Rhodopseudomonas sp. BAL398: one gene and its partner. The protein of the gene in region 1 binds, or shares a complex with, the protein of each later gene. Links are inferred from orthologs where the notes say so. Each region holds a gene or a part of one and is shown on either strand. Other genes may lie near its edges. The genes, in order: dnaG and RBJ75_RS07190.

Region 1 (15,561 bases):
TAATTGTCCGGCGTCGGCCGCGTCACCTGCATCGTATTGCCGGGCGGATAGGCGCCGACCACGGAAAAATCATGGCTCGAGAACAGTGATTTGTGCCCGGTGCCGGCCGGCAAGATCGCGACATCTCCGGGGTTGAGCTCGATTGCCTCGCCGCGCTCGCCGCCGAACAGCACCAAAGCGCGGCCGCGCGCGACGCCAAGGGCTTCGTGCACCGTGGCGTGGTAATGCAGATAATCGAAGATGCCGTTGCGCCACAGCGCGGCCCAGCCATTGCGATTGAAGATGCTCTCGATGGCCTGTTCGGGATGGCCGCGCCCGACATCGACCGCGCGCTTATAGATGATCAGCGGCAGCGGGTTGTTGGGAACCAGACCATCATCCTCGAAGACGAAGGTCAGCGGCTTGATCTGGTCGCGCGTCAGCGACATGGGAACTCCAGCTTTGTCAATATGTTGCTGGATTCAACGTCAAGTTGGCGATGATGTTCCCGGAATCTCGAACACCAGACATGTGGTGGTGGCATGCGCCAGCAGCCGGCCCTTGGCGTCGGTGATGCGGGCCTCGGCGGTGGCGGCGCGGCGGCCAACATTGAGGGTTCGGCCCTCGGTGCGCACCGCGCCGCTGTCGGCGCTCATGCCCCTGATGAAGCTGACCTTGAATTCCAGCGTGGTGTAGCCTTGGCCCGGCGCCAGCATCGAATGCACCGCCAGGCCCATCGCCGAATCCAGCAGGGTCGCCGCATAGCCGCCATGGACCGAGCCGATCGGATTGTAGTGCCGCATCCCCGGCACCGAATGCATCACCACCACGCCGGACTCGGCGCTGCTGTCGAACGGCTCGATCGTCTGCATGATCGGCGGCGCCGGCAATCGGCCCTCGAAAATGGCGCGCACGAAATCGAGCCCCGGCATCGACGCCATGATTTGGGTGGGGGTGACGCCATAGCTGACGGTGGGGCGGGGGCGGTCATCCATCGGCATATGCTCCGGTCGTTAAGATGACGGGCATCATACGAAAAACCCGGCGTCACGCCAGCGCAAAAATTCGCCGCTGTTCTCCCCTCCCCCTTGCGGGGAGGGGGCGGGGGTGGGGGTGCCGCGGAAACTGGCGCGTCTGTTATGGACGATGCTGGCGTGCGGGGAGTTGAACGTGATGCACTGCGCCGCAGACCCCCACCCCCAACCCCTCCCCGCAAGGGGGAGGGGCGCGCGCTGCCGTTGGCGCGGCGTGATCCGACGCAGCCTGTTCGCCAACCGAACGTCATTCCGGGGCGCGAGCCGTCAGGCGAGCGAACCCGGAATCCTGCTGCAGGAAGATGGGTGATGACCGGCCGCGAGATTCCTGGTTCGCGCCCAGCTATCGCTGCTCGCGCCCCGGAATGACAGCGCCGGATTGGATTGAGACGCCGTGCAGCGACGGCCTATGCCGCGCTCTTGTTGGCCCGCATTAATTCGGCGAAGCGCCGGAACAGATAATGCGAGTCGCGCGGGCCTGGCGAGGCTTCCGGGTGATACTGCACCGAGAACACCGGCTTGTCGGCCAGCGCGATGCCGCAATTGCTGTCGTCGAACAGCGAGACATGGGTCTGGGTGACATTGGCGGGCAGGGTGGTCTTGTCGACCGCAAAACCGTGATTCATCGAGGTGATCTCGACCTTGCCGGTGGTGATGTCCTTGACCGGATGGTTGGCGCCGTGATGGCCCTGATGCATCTTCACGGTCTTGCCGCCGAGCGCGAGGCCGAGCATCTGGTGGCCGAGACAGATCCCGAAGGTCGGCACGCCGGAGGCGATCACCTGCTGGATCACCGGCACCGCATATTTGCCGGTCGCCGCAGGATCGCCGGGGCCGTTCGACAGGAATACGCCGTCCGGCTTCAGCGCCATGATGTCTTCGGCCGACGTCGTCGCCGGCACCACGGTGACCTTGCAGCCTTCGCCGGCCAGCAGCCGCAGGATGTTGCGCTTGATGCCGTAATCGATCGCCACGACGTTGAATTCCGGCTGATCCTGGCGGCCGAAGCCTTCGTTCCAGATCCACGGCGTTTCGTCCCAGCCAAAGCGCTGGCCGGAGGTCACCAGCGGCACCAGGTCCATGCCTTCGAGGCCGGGCCATTCGCGGGCTTCTTCATTCAGCGCGTGCAGATCGAACTTGCCGTCGGCGGCATGGGCGATCACCGCATTGGGCATGCCCTTGCCGCGGATCAGCGCGGTCAGCGCGCGGGTGTCGATGCCGGACAGGCCGATGATGCCGCGGGCGCGCAGCCAGGCGTCGAGATGGCGCGACGAGCGGTAATTCGACGGGTCGGTGATCGCGGCGCGCAGAATCACGCCGCGGGCGCCCGGCGTCGCCGCCATGTTCACCGTTTCGATGTCGTCGTCATTGGTGCCGACATTGCCGATATGCGGGAAGGTGAAGGTGATCAACTGCCCGGCATAGGACGGGTCGGTGAGGATTTCCTCATAACCGGTCATCGCGGTGTTGAAACAGACTTCGCCGACCGCGTAGCCTTCCGCGCCGAGGCCGAAGCCTTCGAATACGGTGCCATCGGCAAGCACGAGCAGCGCGGTCGGCTTGTGGTCCGGCCAGGCGGGATTGGTTTCTGAGTTCGTCATGAGCGCATTACATAGTCGTCGCATCGGGCGCCGTCAAAGCCGGAAGCCGGCGATTCACCGGGGTTTGTCGAAATTTGACAGGATAGGCCAGGCAATTAGGGTCGGCGCCGCGCCGGACGGCGAATTCGCCGCCGGGTTGGGAGGATTCATGACCGATTCACTGCCGATTCTGCTGGTTCCGGGCCTGGGCGGCTCGCCGCGGATCTATGCCCCGTTGCTGCCGGCGCTATGGCGCCACGGCCCGGTGAGCGTTGCCAATCACATCCGCGACGACAGTATCGCGGCCATCGCGGCGCGGATCCTGGCCGAGGCGCCGCCGCGTTTCGCGCTCGCCGGCCATTCGATGGGCGGCTATATCGCCTTCGAGATCATGCGGCAGGCGCCGGAGCGGGTGGCGCGGCTGGCGCTGCTCAACACCCAGGCGCGTCCCGATGACGACGCCGCCAAGGAGCGCCGCGGCGCCATGATCGCCCGCATCCAGGGCGGCGGCTACAGCGACGGGATCGCCAGCATGGTCGCCGGCTTCGTGCATCCGTCGCGCGTCGACGACGCCGAGCTGCGCCGTGTCATCTATGCGATGGCCGACGATGTCGGCCCCGAGGCCTTCGCCCGGCAACTCGTCGCCATCATGGGGCGGCCGGATTCGCGGCCCACGCTGGCTCAGATCCGTTGCCCGACCCTGGTGCTGAGCGGCGATCAGGACAACACCCTGTCCAACGCGCTGTCGGTCGAGATCGCCGAAGGGATTTCCGGCGCCAAATTGGTGATCGTGCCGGAATGCGGGCACCTGTCGCAGATCGAGCGGCCGGCGGCGGTGACCGAGGCGCTGCTGGACTGGCTGACCAACTGAGTTGTTTCCGAGGTCCAGAGCGCCTAAATCAAGCCCCGACGATTTAGACGTCATTGCGAGCCAGCGGATGGCGCGAAGCGCCAGCCGCTGAGCGAAGCAATCCAGGGCCGCACATCCGAACTGGATTGCTTCGTCGCAACAGCTCCTCGCAATGACGGGGCAAGCCTGCGATCGACCGTCCGTCGAACCGAGGAGATTGAGATGCTGCGCGAAAATATCAACAACGCGGTCAAGGACGCGATGCGGGCCAAGGACGAGCGCAAGCTGTCGACCCTGCGGATGGTGAATTCGACCATCAAGAATGCCGACATCGAGGTGCGCGGCCAGGGCAAGCCGCCCTTGACCGATGGCGAGATCCTGAGCGTGCTGCAGAAGATGATCAAGCAGCGCCAGGAATCGGTCGAGCTCTACGACAAGGGCGGCCGCGCCGAACTGGCCGACCAGGAACGTGCCGAGATCGCCATCATCTCCGCCTATCTGCCGCAGCAGATGTCCGAGGACGAGGTCAAGGCCGCGATTGCCGTAACCATCGCTGACACCGGCGCCGCCGGCATCAAGGACATGGGCAAGGTGATCGGCGCGCTGAAGGCGAAATATGCCGGCCAGATGGATTTCGGCACGGCCAGCGGCCTGGTGAAGGCCGCGCTGACCGCCTGAGCGCTCAAGCCGTCATTGCATCATTGCAGAGGGCACCGCGTCCCGGGCGCGGTGCAGCGCATTGCGCTGCTCCGCAGAACCGGGACCCCGCTTCCAGCGCCAACCGGGGCCCCGGCTCTGCGGCGCACCACGCCGCAAGCGCGGCGCGTTGCACCGCGTCCGGGGCACGTGCTCAATGCCCCATCGCCGGCTTGGCGCTGCGGTCGACGGTGCGCAGCGACAGCGCCAGCGGCACCATCAGCAGGGCGATGCAGGCCAGCGCCACGAAGACGTCGATATAGGCCAGCAGCGCCGACTGGTTCTCGACGATGCGGCCGATCACCGCCATTGCTGCGCCGGCATTATCGCCGGTGGCGTTCTGGCTCTTCAGATAGTTCTGGATGCCGTTGAGCGTGTCGTGGAAGAACGGATTCCAGGCGCCGATGTGCTCGGCCAGCCGGCTGTGGTGAAACTGTTCGCGCTGCGCCAGCACGGTCTGGCTGATTGAGACCCCGATCGAGCCGCCGAAATTGCGCGCCAGATTGATCATCGCCGAGGCCTGGTCGGTCTTGTTCGCCGGAATGCCGTCATAGGACGCGGTGGTGATCGGGATGAAGATCAGCGGCAGGCCGAGGCCGAGATAGATCCGCGACATCGCGAAGTACCAATAATCGGCGTTCGGCGACAGCCGCAGCAGATCGGCCATCGCGCCGACGCAGATGCAGGCGCCGGCCGCGATCAGCCAGCGCGGCTGGATCGCGCTGAGCCGGCCGACGACCACCATCATCACCATGGTGACGAGGCCGCCCGGCGAAATCACCAGCCCGGCCAGCGTCGCGGTGTAGCCGTAGCGCTCCTGTAACAGTTGCGGCAGGATCTGGGTGGTGGCGATCAGCAAAGCGCCGGTCGCCAGCATGATCGCAAAGCAGGTGCCGAACTGCCGCCCCGCCAGCATCCGGATGTCGATCAGCGGCTTGTCGCGGTGCAGCTCCCAGGGCACGAACAGCACCAGCCCGGTCAGCGACAGCGCCGAGAAGGTGACGATGAAACTCGAGTCGAACCAGCCGTCGATCTGGCCGCGATCGAGCACCACTTCCAGCGCGCCGAGAAACACCGCGACCAGGATGAAGCCGATGAAGTCGAAATTCGGCCCCTTGGCCCACAATTCGGCGCGGGCTTTCTTCTGCTGTTCGGAAGCCGGAATGATCAGATAGATCAGGATCAGCGACATCACGCCGACCGGCACATTGATCAGGAAGCACCAGTGCCACGACAGATTGTCACTGAGCCAGCCGCCCAGCGTCGGCCCGACCACCGGCGCCACCACCACGGCGATGCCGTAGAGCGCAAAACCCTGACCGCGCTTGGCCGGCGGAAATGCCGCCGCCAGGATCGATTGCGCCACCGGCGTCATGCCGCCGCCAGCCAGGCCCTGCAGGATGCGGAACACCAGCAGCGACTGCAGGTCCCAGGCCATGCCGCATAACAGCGAGCTGACGGTGAACAGCGTGATGCAGGCCAGGAAGAAGTTCTTGCGGCCGAACATTTCGGCGATCCAGCCCGAGGCGCACAGCACGATCGAATTCGCCACCAGATAGGTGGTGACCACCCATGAGGCCTCGTCGCTCGACACCGCGAGGCCGCCGGAGATGTAGCGCAGCGCCACATTGGCGATGGTGGTGTCGAGCACCTCCATGAAGGTCGCGACCGAGACCAGCACCGCGATCAGCCAGGGATTGGTGCCGTATTCTCCTTGCTCGCTTGCCATCGCGGCGCGCTCACGGCCGCACGGTGACGGTGGGCACCACCGACATGCCGGGGCCGAGTGCCACGTCGGGGCGCTGGTCGAAGGTGATCTTCACCGGCACGCGCTGCACCACCTTGACGTAATTGCCGGTGGCATTCTCGGCGGGCAGCAGGCTGAAGGCGGTGCCGCTGCCGGCCTGGATGCTGTTGACGTGGCCCGGAAAAGAACGGTCATAGGCGTCGATGTGAATATCGACGGGCTGGCCCACTTTCATCAATTCGAGCTGGGTCTCCTTGAAATTCGCCGTCACCCAGACCTCGAGCGGCACCAGCACCATGATGGCTTGGCCGGGCGCCGCCAGCGCGCCGACGGCGCCGGTCAGTTTGGCGATGCGGCCGTCGGTCGGCGCGCGCAATTCGGTGCGCTGCAGATTGGCGTCCGCCTGTTCCTTCTGCGCCTGCGCGGCCTTGAGTTGCGCCTGCGCCTGTTCTCGCTTGGCGCGCAGCACGTCGACCTGCCGGGTCGCCGCGACTTTGGCGGCCATCGCGGCATCGAGCGCCGCCTGCTTGCTGGTGAAGTCGGATTCGGCCTGCTGCGCGCGCTGCACCGTGCCGGCACCGTTCTTCACCAGCTGCTGATAGCGCTGGTTCTCGTCGCGGGCGAAGTCGAGCGCCGCCTGCGCCTCCTGCACCTGCTTGGTGGCCTGATCGATCTGCGCTTTCTGCGCCTGAATCTGCGCCTCGGTGTCGTCGATCGACGCCTGCGCCTGGCGGATCTGCGCCGCCGCCTGATCGACCGCGGCCTGGTAGTCACGCGGATCGATCTTGGCGAGCAGGTCGCCGGTCTTCACCACCTGATTGTCGGTGACATTGACCCCGACGATCGCGCCGGAGACCTGCGGGCTGATCAGCACCGGGCGCGAATCGATGAAGGCGTCGTCACTGCTCTCGTAGTGCCGCGCGTGCAGATACCAGGCGATCCCCGCCGCGATGCCGGCGACGAGCAGGACCGCGAGGACGATCGTCGCCGTCGGGTGCCGGCCAATGGTGGCCCTGAGCCCGCCCTTGGTCGGGGTTTGCGGCGGCTCGCTCGGAGCGTCTTGGCGCTGTTCCGGGGGCGCCGGCTTCGACCGCGCCTCCACTGTGGCCTCTGACTTCGAGGTGGATTCCGACTCCGATCTCGGTTCCGATTTGACCCCGTCGATCCGCTGCGGATTGCGCGCGAAAGAGCTGTCGTGGCCGCCGTCAGCCTTTTCAGCCATGCTTGACGTCACGTCAGCCGTGCTCATGTGCCTCACCATCGATCTGGAACCGAATTCCAAGAAACGAAAACAATCGGGTTGGTCGCTGGTTCCGCCGCGTTGTGCAGTGCAGCTTCAGCCGTGCTGCATGGCTGGGTGTGGCTGCCAGCAATATGTGTGCGGATGCAGTGAAGCGCGCCGCGCTTGCGACGTGGTGCGCTGCGGAGCCGCGGCCCCGGTTTGCAGATCAGCATCAGCGCGGGCTGCGGCTCAACGCCATGCTGCAGCGCAATGTGAGCCCGCGTAGTTAGCCGGCTGGCGCGGCGCTTGCGCGCGCAATCCGATTGACGTCCGCCGCGACGCGGTTCTTAATAGCCGCAACTAATAATGAACAACCACCAACAGGGGAGGAGCGACCATGTCGATCTCCGGTAAGGTTGATCCCGTCGTGCGGCAGATCACGATCGCCGACATCGCGGATGCGTTGGGTCAGGGCCTGCGTGATTTCCAGGCCGCGCCCCTCTACGGGCTGGCGTTCGGCGCGATCTACGCCGCCGGCGGGATGCTGATCCTGGCCTGTCTGACCGCCTTGCATATGGTGTATCTGGCCTATCCTCTCGGCGCCGGCTTCGCGCTGCTCGGGCCGTTCGTGGCACTCGGGCTTTATGAAGTCAGCCGCCAGCGCGAGCAGGGCAAAAGGCCGTCGATCCCGCATTTGATCGGGTTGATGCGCAGCCGCGGCGAACTCGGCTGGATGGCGTTCGTGACGCTGTTTCTGTTCGTGATCTGGATGTATCAGGTCCGGCTGCTGATCGCGCTGTTCCTCGGCATCAGCGCCTCCTTCACCAGCCTGCAGCAGTTCATCTCGGTGGTGCTGACCACCAATGAGGGGCTGGTGTTCCTCGCGGTCGGCAATTGTGTCGGCGCGGCGCTGGCGTTGGTGCTGTTCTCGCTGACCGTGGTCTCGTTCCCGCTGCTGCTCGATCGCGACGTCGACTTCGTCACCGCGATGGTGACCAGCGTCCGCGCGGTGGTGATGAGCCCGCTGCCGATGATCGGCTGGGCCGCGACCATCGTGCTGCTGTTGGCGATCTCGGCGCTGCCCTATTTCCTCGGGCTGGTGGTGACGCTGCCGATTCTCGGCCACGCCACCTGGCATCTCTACCGCAAGCTCGTGGTGCCCGTTGCGGCCGAGATGCCGGAGACGCTCCCCGAAACCGGCAACGACAATGTGGCGACGATGCCGCGCGCGGCATCGCGCAATTGAGGTCGATAGCCCAAGCCGGGAACCGAACCGGAAAAGCGGCTTGGCGGCGTCTCGAAGGCTCGTTCTGCGAGTCTGACTGAAGAAGAAGGATTTCGTCATTGCGAGCCGAGGACGGCGCATCGCGCCGTCCGACGGCGAAGCAATCCAGGGGCATCAAGCACAGACTGGATTGCTTCGTCGCAACAGCTCCTCGCAATGACGGCGTTGAAGGCCTCGTTTGTTCATCACTTTTTCGGTCAGGCTGTGAGGAGCGGCCGCTTGGCCGCATCGCGAAGCCTCATCCTGAGGAGCGGCCACTTGGCCGCGTCTCGAAGGATGAGGCTGTGCCGCGCCTCATGGTTCGAGACGCGCGCCAAGCGGCGCGCTCCTCACCATGAGGCTCGGCAGTGCCATTGCCCAACGCACAATGACGGCCTTGGGTGCGCGACGTCGGGCTTCCGTTGCTGCAGCGATCGTGCTTTATCGACGCGGTCCCGATCAGCCGCGAGTCTCAACATGTCGCTCCAGCTCTATCTCACTTATGTCGCCGCCTGCGTCGCGCTGGCGCTGTTGCCTGGCCCCGTGGTGACGCTGGTGATCGCCAACGGGTTGCGGCACGGCACAAGAGCGGCATTGACCAATATCGCCGGCGCCCAGCTCGGGCTCGGCGTGGTAATCGCGTTGGTCGCTGTCGGGCTGACCACGCTGATGGCGACGATGGGCTATTGGTTCGACTGGGTGCGCTTTCTCGGCGCCGCCTATCTGGTCTGGCTCGGCATCGCGCTGATCCGGGCGCCGGTCCATGCGCTGGCCGATGCCGGCGCGCCGCCGCCGCCGCCGCGCGGCGGGTTTTTCCTGCAGGGCCTGGTGGTGCTGCTCAGCAATCCCAAGGTGCTGGTGTTCTTCGGCGCCTTCATTCCGCAATTCGTCGACATGAACCGGCCGCATCTTCCGCAAGTCGCGCTGCTTGGCGCGATTTTCATGGCGATCACTGGCGTCACCGATGCGGCCTATGCGGTGCTGGCCGGCCGGGCGCGCACCTTCTTTTCGGCGCGACGCACCAGGCTGCTGTCGCGGATCTCCGGCGGCTTCATGATCGGCGGCGGCCTCTGGCTGGCGCTGTCGCGGGCGCGCTGAGCGCGCGCCTCAATGCGAGGCGGCGCAGTCATCTCCTGACAGCGTCGCCGCGATGCCGCGCAGCGCCCGCGCCAGACGCTGGGCCCATTCGATCTGGCCGGCTTGCTCCGTGATCAGATCCTGCCTGATCTCCAGGCCGCTATTGGGCAGGCCGCGTTGTTCGCCATGCACCGGAATGGTGTAGTCGGTGGCGTCGTCGACCGCATAGGGCTCGTTGTCGCCGACCACCAGGTCGGCCTCGGCGCGCAGCGCCGCCAGCAGCAGCGGCGGCAGCACGGTGTCGCGATGATACAGCGTGCCGATATGCCAGGGCCGCGCGATGCCGGCATAGACCGGGGTGAAGCTGTGCAGCGCCACCAGCAGGGTCGGCTGCCCCGCTTTGAGCCGGGCGTCGATCGCCTGCGCGATGCGCTGGTGGTAGGGATCGAAAATCAGCCGGCGCCGCTGCTCGGCCGCCGCCGGCGTCAGGCCCTGATTGCCCGGAACGCTGGTCGCTTCGCTGATCACCGGAATTGAACTCGCCGCTTCGGGCGGCCGGTTGCAATCGATCACCAGCCGCGAATAACGCTGCGCGATCAGATGGGCGCCCAGCAGCTCCGACAGCCGCTCGGCGACGCCGGCGATCCCGATATCCCAGGCAATATGGCGCGCAAGCTCGCTTTCCGGCAGGCCGAGATCGTCCAGTTCCGGCGGAATCACCCGCCCATAATGGTCGCAGGTCAGCAGGAACGGCGAGGCCCCGCCGGGGTTTTTCTCGATCACCGGAACATCCAGCGTTCCAAGACGTCGTTGTGGGTCGCGTGCGCCGCTCATCTGTGCCCGTGCCTGTCGAAATCGCATCCGTTCGAGCCGGCATCGGTATAGAGACCAGTGCCTAAAGTCACGTCACGAATAGTATTCGTCCTGAATACGCAGCCTGAATGCCCTGCAAATGCCGTTGCTGACGATCCATCACAACACCGAATATCGCTATGCCCGCCCGGTCGCGTTCGGTGAGCATCGCATCATGCTGCGGCCGCGCGACGGCCATGATCTGCGGATGCTGGCCGGCCAGCTGGATATTTCCCCGGAGCCGATGTCGCTGCGCTGGATCCATGACGTGTTCGGCAACAGCGTCGCGATCGCCACTTTCGACGAGCGTGCCACCACGCTGAGCTTCCGCTCGACCGCGACGGTGGAGCACAATCCGACCGAGGATTTCGCCCTGACCGCGCAGGATCGCGCCTATTTCTATCCGTTTCTCTATGAAGACGACGAGTTCCCCGATCTGGTCGAGTTCATCCGGCCGCAATATGGCGATCCCGACGGCGAATTGTCGGCCTGGGCGCGGAATTTCCTCGACGCCGAAGGCCCGACCCCGACCTTCAATATTCTCAGCGGCATGACCCACGGCATCCGCGCCGCCTTCACCTATCGCAAGCGTCACGCCCACGGCACCCAGCACCCGCTCGACACGCTGCAGACCGGGACCGGCACCTGCCGCGACTTCGCGCTGCTGATGATCGAGGCGCTGCGCCGGCTCGGCATCGCGGCGCGCTTCGTCTCCGGCTATCTGTTCGTGCATGGCGACCGCGGCCATGTCGGCGGCGGCTCGACCCACGCCTGGGTCCAGGTCTATCTGCCCGCCGCCGGCTGGATCGAATTCGATCCCACCAACGGCATTATCGGCAGCCGCGATCTGGTGCGCGTCGCGGTGGCGCGCGATCCGCGGCAGGCGATCCCGCTGCACGGCTCCTATCTCGGCGAGGCCGATGATTTCATCGGCATGGAGGTCAATATCAAGGTGCTGTCGGTGGCCGACGACGGCAATGCGCTACGCCACGCCATGACGTCGAGCGATATGGCGGCGAGCGACACGGCGACGGTCCCGCGCAATGACAAGGCCGAATTCGCCTAGTATAGGACAGCCCCCAATCCATCCTTCAGCGGGGCACGATGCTGGATCGTCTGTTCGTCTATGGCACCTTGATGCGCGGCTTCGACCATCCGATGGCCCGGCTGTTGTCGGGTCATGCGGACTATCTCGGCACCGCCTGCGCGCGCGGCCGGCTCTATCTGGCGCGGCACTATCCGGGACTGGTGACATCGGCGAATGGTGCCGATCTGGTGTGGGGCGAGTTGTTCCGGCTGCATCAGCCGCACGCATTGCTGGCGCAGCTCGACGACTATGAAGGCTGCGGCCCCAACGATCCCGCGCCCGCCGAATATCGCCGCGAGGTCTGTCCGGTCACGCTGGGCGACGGCGGCGAGCGGGCAGGCGAGGCGCTCGCCGTGGCGTCGACCGAGGCCTGGACCTACCTCTACAATTGGCCAGTCGCCCATCTGCCGCTGATCGCCTCCGGCCGCTTCGAGCTGGAGCAATCATAGCTCATCCCAAAGGGCACGGCCTGTCGCTTGTCATGCCCGGCCTTGTGCTTGGCATCCAAGCCTGGAAGTCGTGCTGGATCATAGACGTGGATGGCCGGGACAAGCCCGGCCATGACGCGTGGATGAGTCGAAGCCAAACGCCTTTGGTATCATCCGTCATTGCGAGCCGAGGACGGCGCATCGCGCCGTCCGACCGCGAAGCAATCCAGGGGCGCCAGGCACAGACTGGATTGCTTCGTCGCAAGCGCTCCTCGCCATGCCGACACGGCGTCCGGGGCAGGGCGCTCGATCGCCGCGCCGGCGGATCGCTCAGTGCGCCTGCATTGCCCGCGACTCGAGCTGGGCGTTCAAGGCCAGCGGCAGCAGCGCCAGCCAGTCCGGATCGTCCGGCTCGGTCAGGCAGAAGCTTGGAAAATCATAGGTCTCGACGCAGGCCATCGCGATATCGAGCTCGTGGCCGCAGGCCGTACACAGCCAGGAATGAATTTCATAGACGCCATCAAAGGCCTCGGCGCCCAGCGGCGTCATCAGCGTGTGGCATTGATTGCAGATTGCCATGGTCCCGCTCCTGTGAGTCTGGCGCGGCCTAGTCCCGTGGGAACGGCCGCAAAGCGAGCCCTGCCTGGATGGTCCGAATCTCCCTCGACATCGTTCGACATTGAAGTTGTGCCGCAATGGAGAACCAGTTTTGCTGCACCGCAATGCGCCAGATCAAACAAGCGCAGGTTGTGCTACATTCCTTCGTCGAAAGCTCACTCTCGTTGGAGGCAACGATGGATCATTCGGAGTTCAGAATCGGAATGGAGTTCATGACCGCAAGCGGCCGCTGGCGGTGCACAGATGTCGGCTCGCGCGTCATCGCGGCCATCCGGCTCGATCTCGATCATGACCCTGCCTGGTACAACGGTCCGCCCTATGCTGTGGTCGAGCATATCTTCGATGAATACGGCATGGAGGATTGCGACCCGGCGCCGGCCGAGCGCGCCTTTGACGACAGCGGCAAGGCGGGGATAGTGATCAGGCCGAGGCTGTCGCGTGGGCCATCGGCGCCAGAAGGTCGTTGAGCAAACGAATCAAGACGCGCTGCCCCCTGTGGATAACCGGCATAACCGGCCTCGCCATCGTATTTCCCGGCCGCAACCCTATATCCATGGTCGGTTGGCGGTCTGCCGCGCTCCCTCACGAATCGAAGTAAACTCGCGCCATGCGCTTCACGCCGCAATTTCTCGACGAAATCCGCGCCCGGCTTCCGGTCTCGGACGTGGTCGGCCGCCGCGTCAAACTGAAGAAGGCGGGGCGGGAGTGGAAGGGGCTGTCGCCGTTCCAGCAGGAAAAATCGCCGTCCTTCTTCGTCAATGACGAAAAGCAGGCCTGGTTCGACTTCTCCTCCGGCAAGAACGGCAGCATTTTCGACTTCGTGATGCTGACCGAGGGCGTCGGCTTTCCCGAAGCGGTGGAGAGGCTGGCCGCGATGGCTGGCCTGGCGCTGCCGGTGGCTTCGCCCGATGCCGCGCGGCACGAGCAGCACCGCAAGACGCTGTATGACGTGATGGAACTGGCGGCGAGCTATTTCGCCGACAATCTGGCGTCGCGGGCTGGCGCGCGGGCGCGCGGCTATCTCGCCGACCGCGCGATGACCCAGGCGGCGCAGCTGAAATTCCGCGTCGGCTATGCGGGCGCCGAGCGCTTCGCGCTCAAGGAGCATCTCGGCAAGGCCGGGATTCCGGTCGAGGACATGGTCGAGGCCGGGCTGCTGGTGGCCGGCGACGACATCCCGGTGCCGTTCGACAAATTCCGCGACCGGGTGATGTTTCCGATCACCGACATCCGCGGCCGCGTCATCGCCTTTGGCGGTCGCGCGCTGGAAAAGGACGTCGCGGCGAAGTATCTGAACTCGCCCGAGACCCCGCTGTTTCACAAGGGCGACAATCTCTACAATCTGCAGGCGGCGCGGAAGGCTGCCCATGACGGCGCGCCGCTGATCGTGGTCGAGGGCTATGTCGACGTCATCGCCATGGTCGGCGTCGGCTTTGCCGCCACGGTGGCGCCGCTCGGCACCGCGCTGACCGAAAACCAGCTGGCGCTGCTGTGGAAGATGGCCGACGAGCCGATCCTGTGCTTCGACGGCGACAAGGCCGGGCAGAAGGCGGCGTTTCGCGCCGCCGATCTGGCGCTGCCGCATCTCAAGCCCGGCAAGAGCCTGCGTTTCGCGCTATTGCCCGAGGGCCAGGACCCCGACGATCTGGCGCGCTCCGGCGGCCGGCTGGCGGTCGAGGAGGTGATCGGCGCGGCGCGTGGCCTGGCCGATCTATTGTGGACCCGCGAGATCGAGGGCGGCGTATTCGCCACCCCGGAGCGGCGCGCGGCGCTGGAGGCGCGGATCAATGCGCTGGCGGCGGGCATCCAGGACGAGGTGGTCCGACGGTATTATCGCCAGGATCTGACCGAGCGGCTGCGGCTGGCCTTCGCGCCGCCGGGCGGCTATGGCGGTCGCGGCGGCTTTGGCGGCGGTTTCCGCGGGCAAAGCGGGTTCGGCGGCGGATTCGGCGGTGATTCGGGGCGCCGGTTTCAGCCGCGCACCACCTTTACGCCCGGCGCGGCGGGCCGAATCGAGCCGCGGCGCGGCCAGGGCGCGGCCGGCAGCCAGACCATCAACCGCGCGCCCTACCAGGTCGCCAGCCCGTTCCTCGCCAATAGCCCGATCATGCGCGGCCAGCGCAGCGCGATGTCGCGCCGCGAGGCGCTGATCCTGCAGACGCTGCTCAACCATCCCTGGCTGCTGCACGACCATCTCGAGGAAATTGCCGCGCTGGAACTGGCGCATCCGGAGGCGCACCGGCTGCGCGCCGGGATCATCGCCGCCTTCGCCAATGACCACCATCACGGCGAGGCCGCCGCCGATTTCGCCGAAAAAATCCGCTCCGATCTCGTCAAGGCGGGTTTATCCGAGCAATTGCAACGGGTTGAGCAGGCGATCACGACCCATGCGGTGTGGGGCGCGCAGCCCAACGCGGCGCGCGAGGATGTTCTTTCGACCTGGCATCAACTTGTTGCCTTGCATCGACAATCCCACTCCTTACTTAGAGAATTGAAGGATGCCGAGTTGGCTTTGGGCGAGGACGGCAGCGAGGCCAACAATGCTTGGTTGCTCGACGTCAAGGCGCGGCTGTCCGAAGTGGACGGAACCGAGGCGCTGATCGAGGGATTTGGCGAATCATCCGGCCGGTTCCAGCGCAGCATGTGAGTCGAAAGCTGCGGACGGGATCGCCGGGAGCGGTTAAATGACTCGCCAAACCCCGGATTTGGCTGCAGAAATAGGGTTAATCTGGAGTTAAGGGCCTTCCGGTACAAGGCCGCGACGAGAGTTAGAACCAGCGAGATCATATCGGGTGGCGAAGTCATGCGCCGCCCTTTCCGCGTCGAGTTTGATCGAAGAGTTGAATGGCGGGGGCGGCGACGCTTCCTGCGTGAGCGCGTTTCAGGAGCATTGAATGGCCAGCAAGGCAAAGACGCTGCAGGTGAAAGACAAGGACGACAAGGCCGTGGACGCGCCGGAAAAGGACTCCGCTGACGCGCCGTCGCCGTTGCTGGACCTGTCCGATGCCGCCGTCAAGAAGATGATCAAGCAGGCCAAGAAGCGCGGCTTTGTCACTTTCGATCAGCTCAATGACGTGCTGCCGTCCGACACCACCTCGCCGGAGCAGATCGAGGACATCATGTCGAT
Region 2 (15,450 bases), 4.1 Mb from region 1 along the record:
CAAGAACGCATCAACGAGGACGTGATTCGCTACATCACCATTCGGGTCGAAGAGCACGAGGAAGGCCCGTCGGCGATGATGCGCAAGGCCGATCGCGATCGTGATCGCGACGACCGTGGCGGCGGCTTCCGTGGCGACCGCGAAGGCGGTGGCTTCCGTGGCGGCGATCGCGAAGGCGGCGGCTTCCGTGGTGATCGTGGTCCGCGACGTCCGCGTGAAGACGCCGACGCCCCCGCTGCCGCATCGGTTGAGGAGTAAGAATCATGGCTGAAGCAGGTGCCCGCCGTCCGTTTTTCCGTCGTCGCAAGACATGCCCGTTCACGGGTGCGAATGCGCCGAAGATCGACTACAAGGATTCCAAGCTGCTGATGCGTTACGTCTCCGAGCGCGGCAAGATCGTGCCGAGCCGCATCACCGCCGTCTCCGCCAAGAAGCAGCGTGAACTCGCGCGCGCCATCAAGCGCTCGCGCTTCCTCGGTCTGCTCCCCTACGTGATTCGCTAACACGGCCGGTCCCGCGGCGTTCGCGCCGCGGGACTTGTCTTTCAGTCGTTTGTTTTCAGTCATAAGGCGTCCGGGTCGTCCGCGCGCCGATGGTTGGGGTCCCAAGACCTCTAACCGCTCGAAGGGAGCGGGACAGCTGATGATGCCAATCCTGATCGCCCTCGCGGCCGGTTGCGCTTCGGCGCTGATGTTCGCCTCGATCATCTCGGGCGCGCTGGTGTCGCTGCTGCTGTTCTATCTCGCCCCGCTGCCCTTGCTGGTCGCGGCGCTGGGATGGGGGACCACCGGCGCGGTGGTTGGCGGGCTGGTTGCCGGCATCAGCCTTGGCGCCCTTTTCGGCATACCCTATTTCATTACCTTTGCCGTGACCGTCGTATTGCCGGCCTGCTTGCTCGGCCACGTCGCCCTGCTCGCGCGGCAGCTGCCTGCGCCGGCAGCCTCGGGCAATGATTCGGCGCCGCAGCCGACGACCGTCACCGAATGGTATCCGGTCGGCCGCCTCGTCGCCTGGATCGCCGGCTTCGCCGCCTTGACCACGATGGCCGCGCTGTTCACCCTCGGCACCGACGCCGCAACGATCACGAGCGCGCTGCGCGGCGGCTTGCAGCGCATGTTGGGCGCCCGCGACGCCACTGACGCCGCTGACATTGCCGACATCGCCAAGCTGGCCGGCGCAATGGCGGTCGTCGCCCCGGCCGCCGCGGCGATCGTGGCGACGATGATGTTGACGCTCAACCTATTCCTCGCCGCCAAGATCGCCAGGATCTCGGGACGGCTGCATCGGCCGTGGCCCGATTTGAAAGCGACCGAACTGCCGCCGATGACGCTGGCGGTGCTGTCGGCCGCGATCGCACTGTGCTTTCTCGACGGGCTGCCGGCGATGTTCGGGCAGACTTCAACCGCGGCGCTGACGATCGCCTATGCGCTGGCGGGTTTTGCTGCGCTGCACACGCTGACACTGCCGATCCGTCACCGCACCTTCGTCCTCAGTTCGACCTACGCCTTGGTGATGGTGTTCGGCTGGCCGGTGCTGGCGATGGTCGCGCTCGGCATCGCCGACGCAGTGCTGGGGCTGCGCCATCGCAACGTCCTCCGGCCACCACCGCCGCCTTCGCCGGTCTGAACATCGGACTTGTCCAACCACGCTTTCCCAACATTCCAACCAACCCACGAGGAGAACAATATGGAAGTCATTCTATTGGAGCGCGTCGCCAAGCTTGGCCAGATGGGCGAACTGGTCCACGTCAAGGACGGTTACGCCCGCAATTTCCTGCTGCCGCGCGGCAAGGCGTTGCGCGCCACCGCCGGCAACCGCGATAAATTCGAACACATGAAGGCCGATCTCGAGGCCCGCAATCTGCAGGCCAAGGAAGAAGCCACCAAGGTCGCCGAGAAGATCACCGACCGCAACGTCGTGGTGCTGCGGCAGGCCTCGGAAACCGGCCAGCTGTTCGGCTCGGTCTCGGTGCGCGACATCATGACGGCCTTCGAGAGCGACGGCGTCATGATCAGCCGCAGCCAGGTGATGCTCGACGCGCCGATCAAGACCATCGGCAAGCACAAGATCGCCATCGCGGTGCATCCGGAAGTCGAGGTCGAAGTGTCGGTGACGGTCGCGCGCAGCGCCGACGAGGCCGAGCGGATCAACCGCGGCGAGGATATCTCGAGCCGCAAGGAAGATCAGGACGCGGCAGCCGAGGCCTTGGCCGCGGCCGGCGAATTCTTCGACCCCGACGCTCAGAACCGCGACGACGAAGCTGAAGCCAACACCGAGGAATAGGCCGCAAGATCTTCATCAGATTAAATAAAATAGCCCGGCCGCAAGGCCGGGCTATTTCGTTTGAGGCTACCGCCCGCGTCTACCGCGAACTCGGCGGCACCGGCCCCGCAGGCGCCGGCACAACATTCGTGGCCGCCGGCGCTGGGCTGGATTCAGTTGTAGCCGGCGCATCGTCCGCCGCGGGCGCGTCCGACTTCTTTTCCGTCTTGGTTTCAGTCCTGGTTTCCGTCGCTTTCGGCGAAGCCGCCGGGGGTGCCGGTGGGGTCGTCTGCGCCGGCGCGACGGCATTTTCCACCGGAGCCGGCGTCACCGGCGGAACCGGATCGGCCCGCAACGGCACAGCGTCCTTGCTGGCAGCAGCCTTGTCAGCGTCAGCCTTGTCATCGCCAGCCTTTTCATCGCCAGCCTTGCCGCCATCCGCCTTGGGCACGTCGGTCTTACTGGCGTCGGTCTTGGGGGACGCGGTCTTGGCCGCATCAGACTTCGCCTCGGACTTGGCGTCCTCAGACTTGGCGTCCTCAGACTTGGCGTCCTCAGACTTGGCGTCCTCAGACTTGGACCGCGCCGGCTTGGCTTCGGGCTGGGCCGCACCCTTGGCGCCGTCTTTGGCCTCGTCGGATTTCGTCTCGCCAGTCTTCGCGGTGTCTTCGCTCGGCGCCCCGGGTTTGGCAGTTTCGGTTTTGGCGGGCTCGTCCTTGCGCGACTCGCTCTTGGCGGAATCCTTCGCCGATTCCGTCGTGGGCTTCTTTGACGTCTCTTTGGCGGCCTCGGCGGCGGGCGCTTCCGGATGCCGCTTGCCTTTGTGACCACGTTTGCGCTTGCTGTGGGCGGCCGGCTTGTCCGGCTCCGACGTCGCCGCCTCGCGCTCGCTCTCCGTCGCGGTGTCCGGCTTGGCGGTTTCCTGGACAGCGGGCCGCTGCCGGCGGCGCGGACGCTCCTCGGCCTGAACCGGCTCCGGCCTGGATTCGGGCTTTGCCGCTCTCTCCTCGCGCCGCTCTCTGGCCGGCTCGTCCCCGTAGCGCTTGTCGGTCGCGCCATTGGAAATCAGATAGCCGCTGAGCAACCCGGCCATATTGCTGCTGGTGGTGTAATGCTGACGCAGGAACGACGTCAACGAACCCGGCGGGACCGTCTTGAGCAGGCCCCGAGGGCTCTTGTGGCATGCAGTGCAGGACCCCGCGAAGATCTGGCCGGCGCTCTTGCCGGCCTCGAGATTCTGGGCCTGCGCCTCGGTCTGCAATGCCAGCAAGGTGCCAATCAGAAGCACCACCGCCGCTGAACTGAGCGCTCGGGTCGACATAAAATCCTCCAGATGCGGAAATCGCCGTGGCTGCGGCGGTCACCTTTTAGCCGATTGTGAAATGAATGGAAGCGGACAGATGATGCAGCGTCGCGAATGTTGCGCGCTCATCCCAGCCCTGCGGCTGCTGCATTGCGGACCGCGATTTTTAGCTCGAATGTTTGAGCAACCAGTGACAATTTACCGCGTTGGATCGTCGGAACCGGTCGAATGACGGATTGAAATTGGTCACTGGGTGCTAGCGATGGACCGCCTGTTGCGTTTCTTGTTGAGTCGATACATCCGCCGCGGAAATATCCTGTTCACCACCGCCGGGGGCAATTCGTTTAGCTGCGGCGACGGCACCGGCGATCAAGTCGCCGTCAGATTCCTGACCGCATCAGCCCAGCGCCGCTTTGTGACCGACCCCGAACTGGCGTTCGGCGAAATCTATATGGACGGCGACTTCGTAGTCGAGCGCGGATCGATCGCCGACGTACTCGCAATCGCCATGGACCAGCCCGACATGGCGCCGCGCTGGGCCAGAGCGCAATGGTGGATCCGCTACCTGGTGCGCGATCTGATGCAATTCAATCCGCGGCGGCGCGCCAAGCACAATGTCGCGCATCATTACGACCTCGACGGCCGGCTCTACGGCCTGTTTCTCGACGCCGACAAGCAATATAGCTGCGCTTATTTTGACAGCCCCGACGCCACGCTCGACGATGCCCAGCTCGCCAAAAAGCGTCACGTCGCCGCCAAGCTGCTGCTCGCGCCCAGTCACCGCGTGCTCGACATCGGTTCGGGATGGGGCGGGCTCGGTCTCTATCTGGCGGAAAGCTGCGCGGCCGACGTCACCGGCATCACCCTGTCGCAAGAGCAATTGCAGGCCTCGAATGCCCGCGCCGCCGAAAAGGGCCTGAACAGCGGGTCGGCGCAATTTCTGCTGCAGGACTACCGCGACATCCCCGGCCCGTTCGACCGCATCGTCTCGGTCGGGATGTTCGAGCATGTCGGCATCGCCCATTACGACACCTATTTCAAGCGCTGCGCCGAGCTGCTCGACGACGACGGCGTGATGCTTCTGCACGCGATCGGCCGCTCCGAAGGCCCCGGCATCACCAATCCGTGGATCGGAAAATACATCTTCCCCGGTGGCTATCTGCCGGCGCTGTCCGAGGTGCTGCCGGCGATCGAGCGGGCCGGACTGCTGGTATGCGACATCGAAATTCTACGGCTGCATTATGCCGAGACGCTGAAGGCTTGGCGCGAGCGCTTCCTGGCACGGGAAGAGGAAGCCGAAAAACTCTACGACGCGCGGTTCGTCAGAATGTGGGAGTTTTATCTCGCCTGCTCCGAAATGGCATTCCGCAAACAAAACACCATGGTGTTCCAGATTCAGATCAGCAAACGCCAGGGCGTGGTGCCGATCACCCGCGATTACATCATGCGCGAGGAAGCGCGGCTGCGCGGGATCGAGCGCGGCCAGCGACCACGACTGCAAATGGCGGGCGAGTGAGCAAGACCTGAGCCGGCGCGGCGTGAACCCGCTGCTCGACCGAACCGGCGAGATGCGTCCGCGCGGCCATCAGGACCGCGGGATCGCAGGGCGTCGTCCTGATATCGGCGCGCGCGACCCATTCCAACGAATCGATCAGCCGGCGTAGCCACGCGCATTCCTCGCCGGCTCCGGAACGCCAATTCGGTTGCTGAATGTGCCGCGCCATTATACGCTCCGTTGTGTCTCTGACCCCACTTCTATGGCACCCCTGCGTTCCCGCAGCGTTAGCGGGACTATCGGTTTTTTATGTGATTTTGCTCACGGTGCCACCTGGGCATCAGACGTAAACGCATTTCCTGACCAAGAGGTCCATTCCTCGCCCAGACATTTTTAACCAAGAGATTCATCGCAATGACCAAGAGATTCGTCGCCCTCACCGAGAGATCCACCAAATCCCTGGACCAGATCCGGAAGGATTTTGCCATCGATTACGCGCTGATCGCGGTCGGTTTCGCCTCCTGCCTGCTCGGTCTGATATTTCTGCTGCTGATCTGACTGGATCGGCCGGTTCGGCGTTGGTCTGCGCTGCGCCCGCGCAGGTTCACCCCGGTCCGGAGCGCGTTGCGGCCGAGGAGCGCCGGCGATTCGCCCGAAACTTGGTCAAGGCAATTGCGTCCGCTCGCACAGGTTTAACCCTTTGGATTGTGTGAATCGGGCATAAGGAGGGTTCGCGCTTTCGCCTCTGCGCGCAGAGGTGCTTAGTCGCGCCCGCAACCGCCATATCCAGAGAACAAGCACGCTCCATGGTCGCCTCCGATTCCAACGTTCTCAAGCTCTCCCCCGATCCGGGAACTCCGGCCTACCGGACGGCCCCGCACAATATCGAGGCCGAACAGAGCGTGCTCGGCGCCATTCTGGTCAATAATGACGCGTTTTACCGGGTCTCCGACTTTCTCGAGCCGCGGCATTTCTTCGAGCCGATCCACCAGACCATCTTCGAGACCGCCTCCAGCATCATCCGCGCCGGCAAGGTCGCGACCCCGGTCACGCTGAAGACTTTCGTCGCCGCCGACACCGATCTGGGCGGCATGACGGTCGGGCAATATCTGGCCCGCCTCGCCGCCGAAGCCACCACCATCATCAACGCCCATGATTACGGCCGCACCATCTACGAGCTGGCGCTGCGCCGCGACCTGATCGGGATCGGCACCGACATGGTCAATGTCGCCTTCGACGCCCCGGTCGATTTCGCGCCCAAGGCCCAGATCGAGGACGCCGAGCGCAGGCTCTATGAGCTCGCCGAATCCGGACGCTATGACGGCGGTTTCCAGCGCTTTTCCCAGGCGCTCACCATCGCGGTCGACATGGCGGCCAAGGCGTTCCAGCGAGACGGCAAGCTGTCGGGCGTCGCCACCGGGCTGCGCGACCTCGACGACAAGATGGGCGGGCTGCAATCGTCCGATCTGATCATCGTGGCTGGCCGCCCCGGCATGGGCAAGACCGCGCTCGCCACCAACATCGCCTATAACGTCGCCCGGGCGCATCGCGCCGAGCTGCAGGCCGACGGCACCAGCAAGACCGTCAATGGCGGCATCGTCGGCTTCTTCTCCTGCGAAATGTCGGCCGAACAGCTCGCCACCCGTATTCTCGCCGAGCAGACCGAGATCGCCTCCTCGAAGATCCGGCGCGGCGGCATTTCGGAGTCCGATTTCGACAAGATCCGGGATTATTCGATCGAGCTGCAATCGCTGCCGCTCTATGTCGACGAAACCGGCGGCTTGTCGATCTCGCAGCTGACCGCGCGGGCGCGGCGGCTGAAGCGGCAGAAGGGTCTCGACCTGATCATCGTCGACTATATCCAGCTGCTGCAGGGCTCCGGCAAACGCTCCGACAACCGCGTCCAGGAAGTCACCGAAATCACCACCAGCCTGAAGGCGCTGGCCAAGGAGCTCAACGTTCCGGTGATCGGACTGTCGCAGCTGTCGCGTCAGGTCGAAAGCCGCGACGACAAGCGTCCGCAATTGTCGGATCTGCGCGAATCCGGATCGATCGAGCAGGACGCCGACGTGGTGATGTTCGTCTACCGCGAGGAATACTATCTGCAGAACAAAGAGCCGCGGATCGGCACGCCGGAATACGAAAAATGGCAGCTCGACATGTCGCTGGTGCACGGCAAGGCCGAAGTCATCATCGGCAAGCAGCGTCACGGTCCGACCGGCACGGTCGAATTGCAGTTCGAGGGCCAGTTCACCCGCTTCAGCGATCTGGCGCAGGACAGCCATCTCCCCGCGCCGCACGACTGATACCGCGGCACGGTTGAACGCCCCGCTGCCCCCGCGTAAAGTGCAGCATGAACATCGTCTATGACGCGAAATCGATAGCGGCTGATGCCGCGGTGTCTGCCGAGGCCGACCAGGCCGCGGCGCTGGCCGCCGCCATTGCCACCTCTCCGGGCCTGCTCACCATCGACCTCGACGCCATCGCCGCCAACTGGCGCAAGCTGGAAAAGACCGCGGTTCCGGCCGAATGCGCCGCCGTGGTCAAGGCCAATGCCTATGGCTGCGGCATCGGCCCGGTGACCCGCGCGCTCGCCAATGCCAGCTGCAAGACCTTCTTCGTCGCCACCCTCGACGAGGCCCGCGCGGTGCGGGCGATCAGCTCGTCGGCGGCGGTCTATGTGCTCAGCGGTTTCATGCAGAACAGCGGCGACGCGTTCGCGCAGATCAATTGTCAGCCGGTGATCGGCGACCTCTACGAGCTGGCCGAATGGGACGTGTTCTGCCGCCGCACCGGCTGGAACGGCGGCGCCGCGATCCATATCGACACCGGCATGAGCCGGCTCGGCCTCACCATCACCGAAGCGCAGGGCATCGTGCCGCGCATCAATGCCGGCGATCACGGCATCACATTGGTGTTGAGCCATCTGGCCTGCGCCGACACCGTCAACCACCCGTTGAATGCCAAGCAGGTCGCGAGCTTCCGCGAGATCGCCAGCCTGTTTTCCGGGGTACCGGCCTCGCTCGCCGCCTCCTCCGGAATCTTTCTCGGCTCGCACTTCCATTTCGATGTGGTGCGACCGGGCGTCGCGCTATACGGCGTCAATCCGACGCCGGAGGCCGACAATCCGATGCTGCCGGTGGTCGATCTCAAGGCCAAGATCCTGCAGGTCCGCAACGTCGAAAAGGGCGACAGCGTCGGTTATGGGGCGACCTGGACCGCGCGGCGGCCGACCAGGCTGGCGGTGATCGCCACCGGCTATGCCGACGGCTATTTCCGCGCCTGCGGCAGCAGCGACGGCACCCGCGGCGCCGACGTGGTGATCGCCGGCAAACGCTGCCCGGTGGCGGGGCGGATCTCGATGGACCTGCTGGCGGTCGATATCACCGACCTGCCCGCCAACGCCGCGCGCCGTGGCCATCTGGCGACGCTGATCGGCGACGGCATTACCGTCGACGAGCTGGCGCACCATTTCGGCACCATCGGCTATGAGGTGCTGACAAGCCTCGGGCGCCGCTATGCGCGTGTCTATAAGGGCGGCGACGCCGTCGCCGTGACGCCGGCGGAACATCCCGAGGGCGAGACCGCCGCCAGCTAGAGCAGGATGACTTATCTTCGAATCGTCATCCCGCTCTAGCTTCTTGTTTGAGCATGATCTTTTCCGAAAACCGGGATCCATTTTTCGGGATCATGCTCTAATCGTCCGATGAAGCCATCAGGAACGCGGTCAGCGCCGCGCCCAGCGCGAAGTGGAAGGCGACGCCGATCACGAACAGCACCTGAATCGTGCGCGGCGCGACGCTGGCCGCGATCATGTCGGACAGGCCGAAGCCGTTGCGCCACAGCAGCAGCACCGCGAACACCGTGCCCAGCGCCGCGCCCATGGCGAATTGCCCGGCGAGTCGCCGCGCGGTCGCCCTCTCTCTGCGCCGTCGCTGGTCCGACCACATCCTGCGCTGCCCTGCTGGTTCGCCCCTGTGATTATTTCCACAAACCAAGCCCACCGCCAACCGCATCGCTTTGGCGGCGGTACCGCAAAGCCGCCGCGGCGCGACGGTCAGATGCGAAATGCGGAATCACCGCTCCGAGGGTTGCTTGCAGCCGGTGTGCGGTCCATCCTCCGCCGAGTTGCAATGCCAATTTGGTCTGTCTTGGATCCGCGCCCCGCTCGATGGCGCAGGTCCCAACGTGTTGCGTGTCGCTCGCTTCAGAATGGTTTTCGATGTCAGACGATCCGGTGACGGGCAAGGCGCCACAAGCAGCCACGGAGAAACTTCGTGGCAGCGATGAATTGCGCTACCGGCTGCGGCAGCAATCGCTGCTCGGCGAATTCGCCCGCCAGGCTCTGCTGACCCGCGATTTCGGGCAGATCCTGCAACGCGCCACCGAATTGTGTGCGCTAGGCCTGGAAACCCCATTCGCCAAAGTGCTCGAATATATCCCCGAGACCGACCGCCTGCTGGTGCGCGCCGGCGTCGGCTGGGCGCCCGGCACGGTCGGCGAAGTGACGCTCGGCGCCGATATCGACTCGCCGGCCGGCTTTTCCTATCAGACCGGCCAGGCGGTGATCTCCAACCATTTGCAGGCGGAGACCCGCTTTCGCACGCCGCGTCTGCTCGTCGATCACGGCATCAAGCGCGCCATCAACGTCTTGATCACCCGCGGTGGCGAGGGCGCCGCCGCCTTCGGCGTGCTCGAGGTCGACAGCGACGAGATCGGCCAGTTCGACCAGGGCGACGCCTATTTCCTCGACGGCTTCGCCGGCCTGCTCGGCATCGCCATCGAGCGCCAGCAGGCCGACGCCAAATTGCAGTCCGCGCTGGAACATCAGGCCCTGTTGACCCGCGAGATGAGCCATCGGGTCAAGAACAGCCTGACCTCAGTGGTCAGCCTGTTGCGGGTCCAGGGCCGCAGTGCGACGTCGCAGGCCGTCCAGGACGCGCTGGCGGACGCCAGCTCACGCGTCGCCACCATCGCCCAGGTGCACGATCATCTGTGGCGTGGCAGCAAGGTGGGATATGTCGAGCTCGCCGACTTCCTGTCCGAGTTGTGCGGCAATCTGCAGGGCAATTCGTCCGGCCACACGCTGCGTTGTGAGGCCGACGCGATGCTGATTGCGGCGGATCACGCGATCCCGCTCGGCCTGATCGTCAACGAACTGGTCACCAATGCGGTGAAATACGCCTATCCGGGCGGCGCTGGCGTGATCGATGTCATCGCCCACGAAATCGACGGCCGGCTCCATCTCGAAATCGCCGATCATGGCGTCGGCCTGCCGATAGGTTTCGACATCGATCAGCCGCGCGGCAGCCTCGGATTCAAGGTGGTCAAGGGGTTGGTGCAGCAGCTTCAGGGCCGGCTGGAGGTCGCCGTCGGCGCCGATGGCGGCGCGCGCTTCCTTGTCGATGTTCCGGTGTTGCTGGAAAACTAGGTTGGTCAGGCCGGCTGCAGCCGCCGAGCATTGGCGGCGACGTGTTGGCGATAGCGATCGACGATGCTGGCGGCGCTGGCGCCGGACTGCATGCTGGCCATCGCCTCGAAACTGGCGTCGATCTTTTCATTGACCATCAAGCTGGCCTCGCGACACGCGGCGTGATCGCCGCCAGCCAATTTCATCGTCCGCAGGCAAATCACCTCGAACGACTCGATCGCCAGCATCGTGGCGGCGAGCCACGGAAACGCATCGTCATGGCGGGCGGCAGGCGTGGCGGGTTTGTTGGCGCGTGACGTCATCGTGGCATTCCCTCTTGGTTGGGGACAGCATGCGCGCACGGCTTTAACATTGCGGCCGCTCCGCGACGCCAAACTGGCGCGGCCGATCCACCTGAAATTAACATCATGCCCGGCCAGCTTGAGATTCGCCGTGGCCTACTCGACAAAGGCCGAGTCGCCAACCTTGCCGCCGGGGGCATCGGATTTGAATTTCATCTTTGTCCTCGCGGTCGGCCTCGTCGCCGGCACGCTGTCCGGCATTGTCGGCACCGGCTCGTCGATCATGCTGGTGCCGGTGCTGGTCTATCAGTTCGGGCCCAAGCAGGCGGTGCCGATCATGGCGGTGGCCGCGGTGATGGCCAATGCCTCGCGGATTCTGGCGTGGCTGCGCGAGGTCGACTGGCGCGCCTGCGCCGCCTATTCGGTCACCGGGATTCCGGCCGCCGCGCTCGGCGCCCGCACCCTGTTGGTGCTGCCGTCGCGCGGCGTCGATGTCGCGATCGGACTATTCCTGATCGCGATGGTGCCGGTGCGGCACTGGCTGGCGCGCCACCAGTTCAAGCTGTCGCTGTGGCATCTGGCGGTCGGCGGCGCCGTGATCGGCTTTCTCACCGGCATCGTGGTCTCGACCGGGCCTTTGAGCGTGCCGCTGTTCCTGTTCTACGGATTGTCGCGCGGCGCCTTTCTCGGCACCGAGGCGGCCAGTTCGCTCGGGCTCTATGTCAGCAAATCGGTGACGTTCCAGCAATTCGGCGCGCTCGATTGGGACGTGCTCCTGAAGGGCCTGATCGCCGGCTCGTCGCTGATGCTGGGCGCCTTCATCGCCAAGCGCTTCGTGCTGAAGCTGGAGCCGGAGGTGTTCCGGCTGGTGATGGACGGGATCATGATCGTGGCGGGGCTGAGCATGCTGTGGAACGCCCATTGGTCGCCGGCCAATTGACGGGCGCGGCGCGTCAGGCTGGTCTCGATCTTCGGGTTTCGGCGACGCGACGCGGCTGCTAAAGAGATCGCCGAGCCAGGGATTGCCATTTGGCTCGCCTGTGTCTCACAACCGACGCCGCGGTCCTGCGCGTCAACGGGGCGCCGCCGCGCCGCCGCTTCTGAGCAATTTGGATAGAGCATGAGCCGGTTCTGGAGCAGCTTGACGCGCGACCTGAAGCCTTATGTGCCGGGCGAACAGCCCCGCATGGCGGATCTGGTCAAGCTCAACACCAATGAAAATCCACTCGGTCCCTCGCCGCGCGTGCTGGACGCGATTCGCGGCGAAGCCAGCGACGCGCTGCGGCTATATCCGGACCCGCAGGCCGCCGCGCTGCGGGCCGCCTTGGCGACCTATCACCGGGTCCGCCCCGAACAAGTCTTCGTCGGCAACGGCTCCGACGAGGTGCTGGCCCACGCCTTCGCCGCGCTGCTCAAGCATGACGCGCCGTTGCTGTTTCCGGATATCACCTACAGTTTCTACCCGGTCTATTGCCGGCTGTTCGGCATCGCCTACGAGACCGTGCCGCTCGACCCGGCGATGCGGATCCGCATCGCCGATTATCGCCGCCCGGCCGGCGCGCTGATCATGCCCAATCCGAATGCGCCGACCGGGGTGGCGCTGTCGCGGGCCGAGATCGTCACCCTGCTCGACGACCATCCTGACGCACCGGTGGTGATCGACGAGGCCTATGTGGATTTCGGCGCCGAAACCGCGATTCCGCTGGTCGCCTCGCATCCGAACCTTCTGGTGGTGCAAACCATGTCGAAGTCGCGGGCGCTGGCCGGACTGCGGATCGGCTACGCGATCGGCGACGCCGCGCTGATCGAGGCGCTCAACCGGGTCAAGGACAGCTTCAATTCCTATCCGCTGGGCCGCCCCGCCCAGGCCGGCGCCATCGCCTCGCTTGAGGACGAAGCCTATTTCCAGCACAGCCGCGCTTGCGTCATCGACGGCCGCGAGCGGCTCAACCGCGGGCTCGCGCAGCTGGGCTTCGATGTGCTGCCGTCGGCGGCGAATTTCGTGTTCGCGCGACATCCGGCGCATCAAGGCGCGGCATTGGCGGCCGCGTTGCGGCAACGCGCGGTGATCGTCCGCCATTTCCCCGCGCCCCGCATCGCCGACTATCTGCGGATCACGGTGGGCACCGACCAGCAAACCGACCGGCTGCTATCGGCCTTGACCCAGATTTTGAGCGGCGCGCCTGGATCGAGCTGAAATCAATCGCCGGCCCATCGCTGATGCGGGCACCTTCATCGCCCCGCGCTTCGTGCCTGAGCTGAATGTTGTTCGGCGGACAGCGCCGTGGGCGTCAAATACCAGGCAGGAAAATGCGCAACCATTGCACAATTTATTGACCGTGTGAGCCTGCTGTCCTATCCTCGCCTCGCCGGAGAGCCGTCATGGTGAGTTTGGATGCGAAACTAACCAATTGTAAAATATGCATTTATCCCGGAGATCACCACCCGCCTCACTTTCATCTACGGGGACCGAATTCGAACGCCCTAATCGACATGGTGACCTTGGAAGTCGTGATCGGCAGAGCTTCGCGACAGGACCTGGACGAGGCCCGCGCCTGGGCCAGCCAGCCTGAGCACCTGGCGTTGCTGATGAGCGAATGGAGACGGCTCAATGAGCGAGACTGAGATCATCGACAGCGGCATCGAACTACCATTGCTCGGAAGCATCGAAGCCCTTCCGGATTTTTCGCTGCGGGTGACGTGGGCCGCAGGCAGTCGCAGCGGCGTCACTGAGATCGTCGACCTGCGCCCGGCGCTGGGCAGCTTCAAGATCTACAAGCCGCTGCGCGGCAATCCGCCATTGTTTTCCACCGTCCGCCTCGCCGACGACGGCAATGCCGTGAGCTGGGATGGCAAGGATCTGGAGATGTCGGCCGAGATGCTCCTGTCCTGGGCCGAACAGGCGATGCGCCCGCAGGATTTCGCCGCCTTCCTGAAGCGCAACGGCTTGACCCAGGAGGCGGCAGCGGCGCTGCTCGGCCGCAGCCGCCGCCAAATCGCCAACTACCTGGCAGCCGGCCCGATCCCGCGCATCGTCGCGCTGGCCTGCTACGGCTTCGAGGCGCGCCAGCGCGACCGGGAGATCGCCCGTACATTGCAAGACGCCGCCGCCTCGTTCAGCGACCCGACCGGCAACGACAAGCGCGCCGCGTGAACCGCAAGGCCGCCTCGCGACCGTCTCGCTGATGCCAGCGTGAAATGCGCCGCCAAATCCGCGCCGACTTGACAGCGATGGCTACGTCAGAACAAATGGCGAACACACTCCGTCGAGTCATTGCCTATGGCCAAAGCCACCCTCTCCTTCGTCTGCCAGAATTGCGGCGCGGCGTTCAATCGCTGGCAGGGCAAGTGCGAATCCTGCGGCGAGTGGAACACGCTGGTCGAGGAGGATGCCGGCGGCGCCTCAATTCCGGCCTCGATCCGCTCCAAGCGGCGCGGTCGGCTGTTCAAGCTGGAGAGCCTGACCGGCCAAAGTGTCGACGCGCCCCGCACCCCGTCGGGCATGGCCGAGCTCGACCGCGTCACCGGCGGCGGCTTTGTCCGCGGTTCGGTGCTGCTGGTCGGCGGCGATCCCGGCATCGGCAAGTCAACGCTGCTCACCCAGGCTACCAGCCTGATGGCCAAGGCCGGGCATCGCGCGGTTTATATTTCGGGTGAAGAAGCCGTGGCCCAAGTCCGGCTGCGCGCCGAGCGGCTCGGCCTCGCCGACGCGCCGGTCCAGCTCGCCGCTGAGACATCGGTCGAAGATATCATCGCAACCCTTTCGGAAGGTGCGGTACCGCGGCTGATCGTGATCGACTCGATCCAGACCATGTGGACCGACACGGTGGAATCCGCCCCCGGCACGGTGACGCAAGTCCGCGCCTCGGCGCAGGCGCTGATCCGCTTTGCCAAGAAATCCGGCGCCACCATCATCCTGGTCGGCCATGTCACCAAGGACGGCCAGATCGCCGGGCCCCGCGTGGTCGAGCACATGGTCGACGCGGTGCTGAGCTTCGAGGGCGAAGGCTCGCAGCAATTCCGGATTCTGCGCGCGGCCAAGAACCGGTTCGGGCCGACCGACGAGATCGGCGTGTTCGAAATGACCGGGCTCGGCCTGCGCGAGGTGCTCAACCCGTCGGAACTGTTCCTGTCGGAGCGCGATCTCGGCAGTCCCGGCACCGCGGTGTTCGCCGGGCTCGAGGGCACCCGCCCGGTGCTGGTGGAATTGCAGGCGCTGGTGGTGCCGACCACGCTGGGCACGCCGCGGCGCGCCGTTGTGGGCTGGGATTCCTCGCGACTGTCGATGGTGCTGGCAGTGCTGGAGGCCCATTGCGGCGTGAAACTGTCCGGCTACGACGTCTATTTCAACGTCGCCGGCGGGTTGCGCATCAACGAGCCGGCCGCAGATCTCGCCGCTGCCGCCGCCCTGGTGTCGTCGCTGGCCAATGCGCCGCTGCCAACCGACGCGGTGTATTTCGGCGAGATCTCGCTGTCGGGCGCGGTGCGGCCGGTGGCGCAGACCGCGGCGCGTCTGAAGGAAGCCGCCAAGCTCGGTTTCGCCCGCGCGGTACTGCCGGAATCAGCCCGCGGCGATTCCGGCGGCGACGCCGGAATGACGCTCGGCACCGTCGCCGGCCTGTCCAGCCTGGTTGCCGATATCGCCGCCCGCGGCACCGCGCGGCCGAGCCGCGACACC

The links.
Region 2: the proteins of dnaG (region 1) and RBJ75_RS07190 are in contact, whole or in part, in a crystal structure (PDB 2R6A), measured with the Geobacillus stearothermophilus proteins. The link is inferred for Rhodopseudomonas sp. BAL398 from one-to-one orthologs. Residues at the interface, in WP_049624496.1 of Geobacillus stearothermophilus: Lys456, Leu457, Leu458, Pro459, Ala460, Asn463, Ala464, Leu467, Leu535, Leu536, Ile537, Ala538, Gln544, Glu545, Asp548, Tyr549, His552; in WP_033016901.1 of Geobacillus stearothermophilus: Ser13, Glu15, Ala16, Gln18, Glu91, Leu92, Asp94, Ala95, Val96, Pro97, Thr98, Ala99, Ala100, Asn101, Tyr104, Tyr105, Ile108.

Annotation. Positions count from the first base shown.
Region 1 is NZ_CP133111.1:5,546,326-5,561,886, forward strand. What follows is about bases 12,636-15,561. They hold dnaG (DNA primase), read left to right. Parts: upstream 12,636-13,041; coding sequence 13,042-15,081; downstream 15,082-15,561. Other genes in these bases: RBJ75_RS26180 (hypothetical protein), read left to right, coding at 12,636-12,901; rpoD (RNA polymerase sigma factor RpoD), read left to right, coding at 15,329-15,561. Outside these bases: RBJ75_RS26115 (hypothetical protein), read right to left, coding at 1-428; RBJ75_RS26120 (PaaI family thioesterase), read right to left, coding at 468-974; carA (glutamine-hydrolyzing carbamoyl-phosphate synthase small subunit), read right to left, coding at 1,421-2,614; RBJ75_RS26130 (alpha/beta fold hydrolase), read left to right, coding at 2,763-3,464; RBJ75_RS26135 (GatB/YqeY domain-containing protein), read left to right, coding at 3,666-4,121; RBJ75_RS26140 (DHA2 family efflux MFS transporter permease subunit), read right to left, coding at 4,294-5,868; RBJ75_RS26145 (HlyD family secretion protein), read right to left, coding at 5,879-7,135; RBJ75_RS26150 (DUF2189 domain-containing protein), read left to right, coding at 7,506-8,354; RBJ75_RS26155 (LysE family translocator), read left to right, coding at 8,850-9,470; RBJ75_RS26160 (N-formylglutamate amidohydrolase), read right to left, coding at 9,480-10,283; RBJ75_RS26165 (transglutaminase N-terminal domain-containing protein), read left to right, coding at 10,402-11,367; RBJ75_RS26170 (gamma-glutamylcyclotransferase), read left to right, coding at 11,406-11,837; RBJ75_RS26175 (hypothetical protein), read right to left, coding at 12,147-12,395; more of RBJ75_RS26180, read left to right, coding at 12,512-12,635. UniProt on the Escherichia coli protein: RNA polymerase that catalyzes the synthesis of short RNA molecules used as primers for DNA polymerase during DNA replication.
Region 2 is NZ_CP133111.1:1,497,565-1,513,014, forward strand. The notes cover bases 5,302-8,116. They hold RBJ75_RS07190 (replicative DNA helicase), read left to right. Parts: upstream 5,302-5,866; coding sequence 5,867-7,366; downstream 7,367-8,116. Other genes in these bases: RBJ75_RS07185 (hypothetical protein), read left to right, coding at 5,475-5,618; alr (alanine racemase), read left to right, coding at 7,414-8,116. Outside these bases: rpsF (30S ribosomal protein S6), read left to right, coding at 1-258; rpsR (30S ribosomal protein S18), read left to right, coding at 264-503; RBJ75_RS07165 (hypothetical protein), read left to right, coding at 640-1,626; rplI (50S ribosomal protein L9), read left to right, coding at 1,687-2,283; RBJ75_RS07175 (hypothetical protein), read right to left, coding at 2,363-3,583; RBJ75_RS07180 (SAM-dependent methyltransferase), read left to right, coding at 3,828-5,081; more of alr, read left to right, coding at 8,117-8,658; RBJ75_RS07200 (hypothetical protein), read right to left, coding at 8,756-8,944; RBJ75_RS07205 (sensor histidine kinase), read left to right, coding at 9,283-10,491; RBJ75_RS07210 (hypothetical protein), read right to left, coding at 10,497-10,793; RBJ75_RS07215 (sulfite exporter TauE/SafE family protein), read left to right, coding at 10,978-11,712; hisC (histidinol-phosphate transaminase), read left to right, coding at 11,893-12,969; RBJ75_RS29465 (DUF4160 domain-containing protein), read left to right, coding at 13,155-13,397; RBJ75_RS07225 (hypothetical protein), read left to right, coding at 13,384-13,926; DNA repair protein RadA, read left to right, coding at 14,053-15,450. UniProt on the Escherichia coli protein: The main replicative DNA helicase, it participates in initiation and elongation during chromosome replication. Travels ahead of the DNA replisome, separating dsDNA into templates for DNA synthesis.